Regions from separate parts of the Streptococcus sp. SM5 genome, predicted to be linked through region 2. Evidence: riboswitches for the same ligand, from Rfam matches in the RefSeq annotation. Region 2 holds a riboswitch; the other holds the start of a gene.
What was found. A riboswitch is a leader RNA that binds a small molecule or an ion and turns the genes downstream of it on or off. The one in region 2 is predicted to bind thiamine pyrophosphate.

Region 1 (5,909 bases), on a different contig from region 2:
ACTTGCCAGAACGCGCTTGCTCTGTCAAATCATGCGTATAGTCCTCGAGACCACCACTAGGAGTCTGGGGCATGCCCATCATATTAGCCATAGAATTTTGCTTATCAGCTACTGTACGATGGCGTTGGCGTAAAGCCTTAAGGTCTTCACGAGTCCAGCCTGCACGTTCTTCTAAATTGCGACGAAGGGCAGCAATCTTGACCTGATCTTTCTTGTCTTCATAAGAAAAACCAGCTCTCTCCAAGATACGAGTTGCCAAGGCGTTTCCATCATGCAAAATCGCATAAAGGACGTGCTCCGTCCCTAGCACCTTAGCATGGACCACTGACGCTACATACTCTGCTTCGTCAAAAAGAACCTGCAAACGATGGGAAAACGGCAATTCCGTAAAGGTTTCATCCTGGCTGTAGTCCGTTTCAGTCAGTTCTAAAGCCACCTCTTCTAAACGGTCCATCTCATATGGATAATCATTTAAAGTCGCCCCTGCCACACTATAACTGTGATTGGACATGGCAATCAACAAGTGCCAAGATTCTAGGTAACGAGCTCCAAAATGGCCAGCAACCATGTAGGCACTTTCGATACATTCATTCAATGCTTTTGAATAGTTCATCTTACTTCCCTTTTCTATCTACCTCTTGTATGACCTGTCGTAGCATATTTGCACGAACAACTGGAGCTTCTTCTCCTAGAACGCGATCCAAAGCTACTGATACTAGCAAATTCATCTCCTGCTTGGTCATCAATTCCTGCTCAACCAAAAGCTGCAGAATATCCTCATAAATTTCTTGACTAACTCGCTCACCAATTGAGTAAAGCAAATCGCGGAGCATTTCATGATGACTGGAAAACTCAATCCGTCCTATGCGAATGTAGCCTCCACCACCACGCTTACTTTCAACCAAGTATCCTCTACTTTCCGTAAAGCGTGTCTTGATCACGTAGTTAATCTGACTAGGAACAACCTGGAAGGTATCCGCCAACTGACTCCGTTGCAACTCCACGATACCAGATTGATCTAAAATCGCCTTGATGTAGGCCTCAATATGATCCGATGTATTTTTAAATCTCATTACAAACCCACCTCTCTCTTTAAACCTTGACTATCTTTGACTATTATACCGAAATTTTCTCATTTTTAAAAGAAAAAGGGCGCTGGTAAAGGATGATCTTCACCAACTCCCTATTTTTCTAATTATCTAAGCCTAATTCTGCCAAGATTCGACGTTTGTAGGCAATCTTTTGGACTTCCTTGTCCTCGTCCTCAGACCAATCTAGTTTAATTTCTGAAACGATCTGTCCAGGCCGATTTTTCAAGATATAAATACGGTCGCTAAGATTGAGGGCCTCCTCGATACTATGTGTGATAATCAAGGTCGTCAGCTGTAGCTGTTTGTGAATTTCTAGATACCAAGCGTGGAGTTCCATCTTTGTCATCTCATCCAAGGCGCTAAAGGCTTCGTCTAAGAGAAAGAGCTTGTGCCCGAAAAGGTAAGTTCGAAGCAAGGCTACACGCTGACGCATCCCGCCACTAAGTTCATGAGGATACTTGTCTCGTACAGCTGTCAACTGGAAGGTCGCAAGAATTTCATCCGCTCGGGCAATAGCTTCTGCCTTATCCACTTTTTGAATCAAGAGAGGCAGTATGATATTGCCCAGCACAGTCTTGTGCTCCAAGAGCAGGTCCTTCTGTAACATATAACTCACGCGCCCCTTAGGATTCTCCTCGCCATCAAGGACAATTCGCCCTGACTGGACTTCTAAAATCCCAGCGATTAGATTAAAGAGGGTGGTCTTTCCAACACCACTCGGCCCTAGGATAGAAACAACTTCTCCTGAAGTCACCTGCAGGTTGATGTCTTCTAAAATCCTATCTTGTCCATAGGCATAACTTACGTGTTCTAGTCTAATTTCTGTCATTATTTCACAAATTCGTTAGTGAAGCCTTTGTCTGTCAAGTCTTCTTTAAGGATACCATTTTCTTTATCCCATTTATAGAAGGCATTCCAGCGAGCTGCGTCAAATTGACCCCATTTTTCCTTGTCACTTGCGTATTCTTTTGATAAGTATTTTTGAGATTCGATGACAAAGTCACGTTTTTCTTGAAGTTCAGGTGCATTCTTGATGAGGATATCTGCCGCTTCCTCTGGATGTTCCATGGCATATTGGTAGCCTTTTTTAATAGCTTGGATGACTTTACGAGCTTCTTCTTTGTTGTCTTTCAAATAGTCGTTGTTTGCGATAATAACTGGTGAGTAGTAGTCAAATTCTTTAACGTAGTCTTTCAAGTACATGAAGTTAGCATCTACACCTTGAGATTTAGCAAGGATACCATCCCAACCGTAGTAAATCCAAGCAGTATCAAAGACGCCATTGGCAATTGGTGTGATTGAGTTTGAGTCGTTGTTTGGTACTTTTTCAACTTTCTCAAAGTCTCCACCTTGTGATTCTACCAAAGTTTTCAACATTGCAAGCTCAGTTGGGTCATTCCAAGTACCATATTTCTTACCAACCAAGTCCTTCGGACTGCTTACATTGTCAGATTTACGAGAGATGATTCCTGATGTATTGTGCTCTACGATAGCGGCAACGGCAGTAATTCCTGCACCTTTTTCTAACTTCTTAGCCATGTAGTCTTGGAAATACACTGCAAATGGTGCCTTGCCATTAATGACTAAGTCAGAAGAACTTTCTTCTGGTGGCAATTTCAAATCAACATCTACTCCAGCTTCTTTGAAATAACCTTTTTCCTTGGCAACATAAAGCCCTGTGTGGTTGGTATTTGGTGTCCAGTCTAGGATAAAGTCAATCTTCTTGAGTTCTGCCTCTTTGTTGTCCTTAGAAGCAGTTCCTTGACCACAAGCTACAAGCACAACAGCTACAAGAGCTGTCACAAGCGTTAAAAACACTTTCCATGTTTTCTTCATTTTGATTTCCTCTTTTCTTTTTTGAAACATCCTTATTCTACGAACGTTTCCATTTAATCACATATTTTTCGCTGACATCGACCAATTTCATACCAAGAAGGCTGATAATCGATACCAGAATGATAATAGCGAACATGGTATCATACTGAAACAGTTTCTTGGACTGAATCATATAAACACCTAGTCCTTCAAATCCTCCTAACCACTCAGATACCACTGTTGTGATAAATGCGTAGGAAACACTAACTCTCAGACCTGCATAAAAGTAGGGCAGGCTGACTGGAATTTTAAAATGCCACAGGATTTGCCAAGGCTTGGCCCGCATCAGACTAAACAAGGTCAGCATATCCTTGTCACAATGCCTAAAACCGTCCAAAATACTGACGATTATAGGAAAGGTTGTCGTCAGGATAATCAAAACAATCTTGGGCAAAATCCCATAACCTAGCCATAAGACCAGAATAGGAGCTATGGCAATGGTCGGAATGGTCTGAACAACCACCATCATAGGGTAAATCAGGTCATTGAGCCAAGTTAAACTGTCCATAAGCACAGCCATGAGACAGGCAATCAAGACTCCCAAAACCAGCCCCAGTAAAGCCACTCTCAAGGTCGCCCAGCTATGGTGCCAGAGAAATTCTCTATCCCGAACAAAGGCCTGGAAAATTTCAAGAGGTGTCGGCAGGATAAACTTGGGGAGAAGTTTAAGAAAACCTGCTAACTGCCAGATTGACAAGACTCCTAGAAAGCCCAATAGACTAATGTGTCGTCTCAGTATACTTTTCAAGTTTCTCATCAATACTTAAAATCTCTCCTACATTTATTTTGACATTGGCAAAGACATTATCTGCCTCACGCCCTGCCATTTCTAGCGATTCTTTAAGAATGCGCATGAGCTCATCAAACTCCCCTTCCAAGACCGTTTCAAATGGTGTCACTACCATGGTCACTTCTTGAGCTTGCAGATAAGCAATAACCTGATCGATAACAGTAATCCGATCAATCCCCTGTGATAGGGGTAAAACTTGCAAGGCAATGCTTGCTTTCATAACAACCTCCTCTTCTCGTTTTCCTCTTTATAAAAAGAAAAACCTTTACCATATATGGAAAAGGTCAAGATTAGACTAAGTATCGTTCCCTACGCTGGCATTACCCAGATCAGGTGCGGTCGAAGTTTAACACTTCCTCTCAGACTGTACACAGACTCCCATATATTATATGGACATATGATAGCGCAAAACAAAAAAAATGTCAAGGAAACTGCTTACAGAAAAACATGAAAAAGAGTTTGAAAACAAATGCTTCAAACTCTATATAGCTTTTTTATTTAGCCTCGTACCATGTTGCCCCTTCATTTTCATCTGCGATGAGGGGAACACTGAGTTGAATGGCTTCTTCCATAGTTTGTTTGACCAATTTTTTCATCTCTGCTAGTTCCGATTTAGGCACTTCAAGGACGATTTCATCGTGCACTTGCAGAAGCATCTTAGTCTGATAACCACCTGCAACCAAGGCTTTATCCAGCTGGATCATGGCAATCTTGAGAATATCTGCTGCCGAACCCTGGATAGGTGAGTTAATGGCAGTTCTCTCAGCAAAACCACGAATGTTAAAGTTACGCGAATTGATATCCGGCAACTCACGACGACGCTTGAAGAGGGTCTCTACATAGCCCTTATCACGCGCCTCACGCACCACTTCATCCATATAGTTTTTAATACCTGGGAAACGTTCAAAGTAGGTATCAATGTAGGCTTTGGCTTCCTTACGGCTAATGCCCAAATTATTCGACAAACCAAAGTCTGAAATACCGTAAACCACTCCAAAGTTGACAGCCTTGGCATTACGACGGTCGTTTGCAGTCACATCCTCAGGACGCTCAATACCAAAGACACGCATGGCTGTCGAAGTATGGATATCTGCCCCCTCTTGGAAAGCCTTAATCAAGTGCTCATCATTAGAAATATGCGCCAAAACGCGCAATTCAATCTGCGAGTAGTCCGAACTGAGTAGTACACTATCCTCCCACTCTGGCACAAAAGCCTTACGAATAAGACGGCCTTGTTCCAATCGTACAGGAATATTTTGCAAGTTTGGATCCACACTAGACAGACGCCCAGTCTGGGTCAAATCCTGCACATAGCGCGTGTGAATCTTGCCATCAGCCAAAATCCAGTCCTGCAAGCCAATTACATAAGTAGATTGAATCTTAGCAATCTGACGATAGTCTAGGATTTTCTTAACAATCGGAGCAATAGGAGCCAGGCGCTCCAGGACATCCACCGCTGTCGAGTAACCTGTCTTGGTTTTCTTAGTGTATTCTAGAGGAAGTCCCAATTTTTCAAAGAGAAGCACGCCCAACTGCTTAGGAGAATTGATATTAAATTCCTCACCAGCTAGTTCGTAAATCTCTTGTGTTAGTTTTTCAATGACAAGCTCATTTTCAGCCTGCATCTCAAGCAAGGTCTCTTTCTTGACCGTAATCCCAGCAATTTCCATCTTGGCAAGAACAAAGGCTAGAGGTTGCTCCATATCATAAAGAAGGTCTAACTGCCCATTTTCACTGAGCTTTTCAAGTAAAACAGGTTCTGTTTCAACCAATACAGCTACCTTGCGAGCCAAATGCTCCAAGAATTTTTCCCGTTCAGGAAGAGCCTTCTTGACACCCTTGCCATAGAAAGTCTCATCATCAACCAAGAAAGTCTGACCATACAGTCTAGCAATGGTTGAAATTTCATTGTCTTCTACAGTTGATAATAAGTATTTAGCCAAGCGGCTATCAAAGGAAGGAGCCTGCAAATCCACACCAAAACGACGCAAGAGAACCTTGGTTTTTTTAAAATCATAAATTTTCAAAGATGTTTTTTCTAAGAAATCCTTGAAAATAGGTTCCTGAAAAAGCTCAAGCTTGTCTGTAGCATAGAGCTTTTCCCCACAAGACCAGGCAAAACCAACCAAATCATCCGTATGGTAATTCTCACC
Region 2 (5,909 bases):
TGCGACGAAGTCCAGCAATCTTAACCTGGTCCTTCTTGTCTTCGTAAGAAAATCCAGATTGCTCTAGGATACGAGTAGCTAAGGCATTCCCATCATGCAAAATAGCATAGAGAACATGTTCCGTTCCCAAAACTTTTGCATGCACTACAGAAGCAATATGTTCAGCCTCTAGAAACAAAACATTCAAACGGTATGAAAAAGGAAGTTCCTGATACTCTTCTTTATCGCTGTGCTTTGCCTCTGTCAGTTCTGCCGCAACTTCCTCCAGACGATCAATCTCATATGGAAATTCATTTAAGGTTGCCCCAGCTACACTGTAATTATGATTTGCCATTGCAATCAATAGATGCCAAGACTCTAAGTATTCTGCCTTATAATGACTGGCTACTAGAAAGGCACTTTCTATACATTCTTTCAATGCTTTTGAATATTTCATGTGGTCTTATTTTCCTTTTCTATCTACCTCTTGTAGTAACTGCTTAAGCATATTAGCACGGATTATATTTGCTTCCTCACCTAAAATACGGTCTGTAGCCATAGCTACTAATAAATTCATCTCTTGGCTTGTCAACAAATTTTGCTCAAACAAGAGTCTTAAAACATCTTCAAAAACAACCTGGCTAACTTCTTCACCCACTGAATACAGTAAATCACGCAACATCTCATGATGGTTGGAGAATTCAATTCGCCCAATACGAATATAGCCTCCACCACCACGTTTGCTCTCAACCAAGTAACCCCTGCTTTCTGTAAAACGAGTTTTAATGACATAGTTAATTTGACTAGGCACTACTTGAAAGGTATCCGCTAATTGGCTTCGCTGTAATTCCACCATCCCCGACTGCTCCAGAATAGCCTTGATATAAGCTTCTATATGGTCTGATGTATTTTTAAATCTCATAGCACTCCACCTCTTTCTTTAAACCTTGACTATCTTTGACTATTATACCGAATTTTTCGATTTTTTTAAAGAAAAAAGAGAGCAAGTAAAGAATAAACTTCACCCACTCTCTATGTTTCTAATTATTTAAGCCTAATTCTGCTAATATCTGGCGTTTATAGGCAATTTTTTGAACTTCCTTATCTTCAGCTTCAGACCAATCAAGTTTGATTTCAGATACAATCTGCCCCGGCCTATTTTTTAGGATGTAGATGCGATCACTGAGATTGAGGGCCTCCTCTATACTATGAGTAATGATGAGCGTCGTCAACCCTAGCTGTTTGTGAATCTCCAGATACCAGGCATGAAGTTCCATCTTAGTCATCTCATCCAAAGCGCTAAAGGCCTCGTCTAGAAGAAAGAGCTTGTGCCCAAAAAGATAGGTACGGAGTAAAGCAACACGCTGACGCATCCCGCCACTGAGTTCATGAGGATACTTATCCCTTACAGCCATCAACTGAAAGGTAGCAAGGATTTCATCCGCACGAGCAATGGCTTCTGCCTTGTCCACTTTTTGAATCAAGAGGGGCAGGATGATATTACCAAGTACCGTCTTGTGTTCCAGGAGCAGGTCCTTTTGTAGCATATAGCTTACACGCCCCTTAGGATTTTCCTCACCGTCAAGAATGATACGTCCTGACTGGACTTCTAAAATCCCTGCAATCAGGTTAAAGAGAGTAGTCTTCCCAACACCACTGGGGCCTAGGATAGAGACCACTTCACCTGAAGTCACTTGTAAGTTGATGTCCTCTAAAATCTTTTCATTGCCGTAGGCATAGCTTACGTGTTCTAGTCTAATTTCTGTCATTATTTTACAAATTCGTTGGTAAATCCTTTATCAGTCAAGTCTTCCTTGAGGATACCATTTTCTTTATCCCATTTGTAGAAGGCATTCCAGCGATCAGCATCAAATTGTCCCCATTTTTCCTTGTCACTTGCATATTCTTTTGACAAGTATTTTTGAGATTCGATAACGAAATCACGTTTATCCTTAAGTTCAGGTGCATTCTTGATGAGGATATCTGCAGCTTCTTCTGGGTGTTCCATGGCATATTGGTAGCCTTTTTTAATAGCTTGGATGACTTTACGAGCTTCTTCCTTGTTGTCTTTTAGATAGTCGTTGTTTGCGATGATGACGGGTGAGTAGTAATCAAATTCCTTGACATAGTCTTTCAAGTACATGAAGTTAGCATCTACGCCCTGAGATTTGGCAAGAATACCATCCCAACCGTAGTAGATCCAAGCAGTATCAAAGACGCCATTGGCAATCGGTGTAATCGAGTTTGAGTCGTTGTTTGGTACTTTTTCGACCTTCTCAAAGTCTCCACCTTGCGATTCTACCAAGGTTTTCAACATAGCAAGCTCAGTTGGGTCATTCCAAGTTCCGTATTTCTTCCCAACCAAGTCTTTTGGACTATTGATATTGTCAGACTTACGAGAGATGATCCCTGATGTATTGTGCTCAACGATAGCGGCAACGGCAGTGATTCCTGCCCCTTTTTCCAATTTCTTAGCCATGTAGTCTTGGAAATAGATAGCAAATGGCGCCTTGCCATTGATTACCAAGTCAGATGAGCTTTCTTCTGGTGGCAATTTCAAGTCAACATCCACTCCAGCTTCTTTGAAATAACCTTTTTCCTTGGCAACATACAACCCTGTGTGGTTAGTGTTTGGTGTCCAGTCTAGGATAAAGTCAATCTTTTTGACTTCTGCTTCTTTGTTATCCTTAGAAGCTGTTCCTTGGCCACAAGCCACAAGCACAACAGCTAGAAGAGCTGTTACAAGCGTTAAAAACACTTTCCATGTTTTCTTCATTTTTTTATTTCCTCTTTTCTTTTTTCAAAACGCTCTTTAAGTGCGTTTCCATTTAATCACATATTTTTCACTGATATCGACTAGCTTCATACCTAGAAGGCTAATCAGCGATACCAAAATAATAATCGCGAACATGGTATCATACTGAAACAGTTTCTTGGACTGAATCATGTAGACACCTAGTCCTTCAAAGCCTCCCAACCACTCAGATACAACTGTTGTGATGAAGGCATAGGAGACACTGACCCTCAGACCTGCATAAAAGTAGGGCAGGCTGACAGGGATTTTAAAATGCCAAAGGATTTGCCAAGGATTTGCTCGCATCAGACTAAACAAGGTCAGCATATCCTTGTCACAATGCCTAAAACCATCTAAAATACTGACGATAATAGGGAAGGTAGTCGTCAAGATAATCAAAACAATCTTGGGCAAAATTCCATAACCTAACCATAAAACTAGAATAGGGGCTATAGCAATTGTCGGAATGGTCTGAACAACCACCATCATAGGGTAAATCAAGTCATTTAACCAGCCCAGACTATCCATAAGGACGGCCATGATACAGGCTATCAAGACACCCAACACCAAACCGAGTATAGCTACTCTCAAGGTTGCCCAGCTATGGTACCAGAGAAATTCTCTGTCACGAACAAAAGACTGAAGGATTTCAAGTGGTGTCGGCAATATAAACTTTGGTAAGAGTTTTAAGAAACCCGCTACCTGCCAAAGAAATAAGACACCCAAAAATCCTAGCAGACTAATATGCCGTCTCATTATATTTTTCAAGTTTCTCATCGATGCTTAAAATCTCTCCTACATTTATTTTCACATTGGCAAAAACATTGTCTGCCCCTTGACCTGCTACTTCTAACGCTTCTTTTAGAATGCGCATAAGTTGATCAAAGTCTCCCTCTAAAACTGTTTCAAAGGGTGTCACCACCATGGTCACTCCTTGAGTTTGCAGATAATCAATGACCTTATCAATTACCGCTATACGATCAATCCCCTGTGATAAGGGCAGGACTTGTAAAGCAATGCTTGCCTTCATTAAAACCTCCTTCTAATTTACAGTTTTCCTTTGTAAAAAAAGAAAAACCTCTTTCATATATGAAAAAGGTGCAAAATTAGGCCAAGTATTCGTTCCCTACGCTGGCATTACCCAGATCAGGTGCGGTCGAAGTTTAACACTTCCTCTCAGACTGTACACAGACTCCCATATATTATATGGATATATAATAGCTTAATAATGGCCTAATGTCAAGGTTTCTGCTCATATAAAAAGAGGCGTTCATTCGCCTCTTACACTAATATTATTTGCATTTCAGCCATTTTATTTACAGCATAGGCGCAAATAACTGTGTCACTTCTTTTATCAACATTTGATACCAAGTAGGATTTATGGTGTCAGAGAAGATTTCTTGAGATTGTTCAAAAATATTTTCAAAATCCTTGTGAATATCTGCTATTGAATCTGTTTTGTACAGTAATACTGCATTTTCATAGTCGTGAACCAAACTACGATAATCTAAGTTAATCGTACCTACAGCTGCAAACCGACCATCAACAATGATTTGTTTACTATGAACAAATCCAGGAGTATATTCGAAAATACGTACCCCAGCTGATAAAAGATCAGGATAAGCTCCTCGTGTTACAAGTTGAATGAGTTTTTTATCCGGTATATGGGGGGTAACTATTCTTACATCTACACCGCGCATAGCTGCATTTTTTATATCTTCCGTCAAATCATAATCAATGATTAGATAAGGAGTTGTGATATAGACGAAATCTGTTGCCTGATTGATAAGGTTTTGATAAACTATTTTCCCTACCTTAGATTTATAAATTGGCTTAGGTCCGCTTCCATAAGGAATGCATAAGCCAGAAGCCGAAACAGCTTGATTCTCTATACGATATTGGTCAAAATTACTAATATCTCCACCGTTAATATACCAGTTCATAAGAAATAATCTTGTAAAGGCTTGAACAGCCGGACCGTCTATCCTAATACCGGTATCTTTCCAATGACCAAAACGTTCAATATGATTGATGTACTCATCCGCTAGATTGATTCCCCCAGTATAGGCAATCTGCCCATCGATCACTAAAATTTTACGGTGATCACGGTTATTGTAAGCTACTGTCATACGAGGAATTACTTTATTAAACTTATGTGCCTCAATCCCTTTGGATCTCAAGTATAGTGTATAATCTCCTGGCAAAGTAACCATACAGCCAATATCATCGTAGAGCATCATAATTTCAACGCCCTGATCAGCCTTTTCTTCAAGAATCTCACGTATGCTGTCCCACATCACCCCTTCGTCAACTATGTAGTACTCAAGAAAAATAAACTTTTCTGCACTTCTTAAGTCCTCTAACATTTGCTGCCACATATCTTCGCCAGAAGAAAAAAACTTAGAAGCAGTTTGGTCATAGACCTCTGAATTACTATCCATGCTCAGCAAAGATTTTATAATACCATAAGCTGACTTATCCCGCTCCTGTAGATGCTGATGGAGGTCGTTACCATTATCTTCATGAAATGCGATAGTGTTTAACTCCTGAAGTTGTTTCAGTTCTTTTTTTGATAATCTTCTCTCACCAAACATGATATAAAGCAATGGACCAAATACCGGAACGAAAGCAACTAAAAGCCAAGTAACTTTGCTCTCTGGAGTCATAGTCCTATTAACAATAGACAGAATGGTCGCTACACTTATCAATACAACAAGAATAATCCACCAAACATGTGGAACAATCTGACTTAAGAATAGAAACAAACCAAAAATCAGAATTAATTCTATCAGTATGATTGTTATACTAAAACCATACTTTGACATTAATAATCGAAATTTTCTAAAACCCATAGCTTACACTCATTATATCTCATTTAAAATTTTTAAAAAGCTTATTAACTACTAGTATACCTTAGTTTTAGTCAAGATAGCAAGTTTTTTCTAGAAGTTAAGAAAATTAAATAAATAGAAAAAGTAAGTATAATGAAAAATTAAAAAAAAAGACCATCATTGGTCTACTTAATAAGTTATATCAATCGGGAAGACAGGATTCGAACCTGCGACACCTTGGTCCCAAACCAAGTACTCTACCAAGCTGAGCTACTTCCCGAAGTAAATAAAAAAATGCACCCTAG

Region 1: another riboswitch for thiamine pyrophosphate. It lies ahead of PAN07_RS05995 (thiamine-binding protein); the one in region 2 lies ahead of PAN07_RS13200 (MTH1187 family thiamine-binding protein).

What each region holds. Positions count from the first base shown of each region.
Region 1 is NZ_JAJNSC010000006.1:37,557-43,465, reverse strand. Features, by position in the region: gene PAN07_RS06020 (ATP-dependent Clp protease ATP-binding subunit) at 1-613, opposite strand, end outside; gene PAN07_RS06015 (CtsR family transcriptional regulator) at 615-1,073, opposite strand; gene PAN07_RS06010 (ABC transporter ATP-binding protein) at 1,192-1,920, opposite strand; gene PAN07_RS06005 (ABC transporter substrate-binding protein) at 1,920-2,927, opposite strand; gene PAN07_RS06000 (ABC transporter permease) at 2,965-3,723, opposite strand; gene PAN07_RS05995 (thiamine-binding protein) at 3,686-3,976, opposite strand; TPP riboswitch at 4,046-4,148, opposite strand; gene polA (DNA polymerase I) at 4,251-5,909, opposite strand, start outside.
Region 2 is NZ_JAJNSC010000019.1:58,573-64,481, forward strand. Features, by position in the region: gene PAN07_RS13175 (ATP-dependent Clp protease ATP-binding subunit) at 1-436, opposite strand, end outside; gene PAN07_RS13180 (CtsR family transcriptional regulator) at 443-901, opposite strand; gene PAN07_RS13185 (ABC transporter ATP-binding protein) at 1,020-1,748, opposite strand; gene PAN07_RS13190 (ABC transporter substrate-binding protein) at 1,748-2,755, opposite strand; gene PAN07_RS13195 (ABC transporter permease) at 2,792-3,550, opposite strand; gene PAN07_RS13200 (MTH1187 family thiamine-binding protein) at 3,513-3,803, opposite strand; TPP riboswitch at 3,880-3,982, opposite strand; gene cls (cardiolipin synthase) at 4,090-5,625, opposite strand; tRNA gene PAN07_RS13210 (tRNA-Pro) at 5,811-5,884, opposite strand; tRNA gene PAN07_RS13215 (tRNA-Arg) at 5,900-5,909, opposite strand, start outside.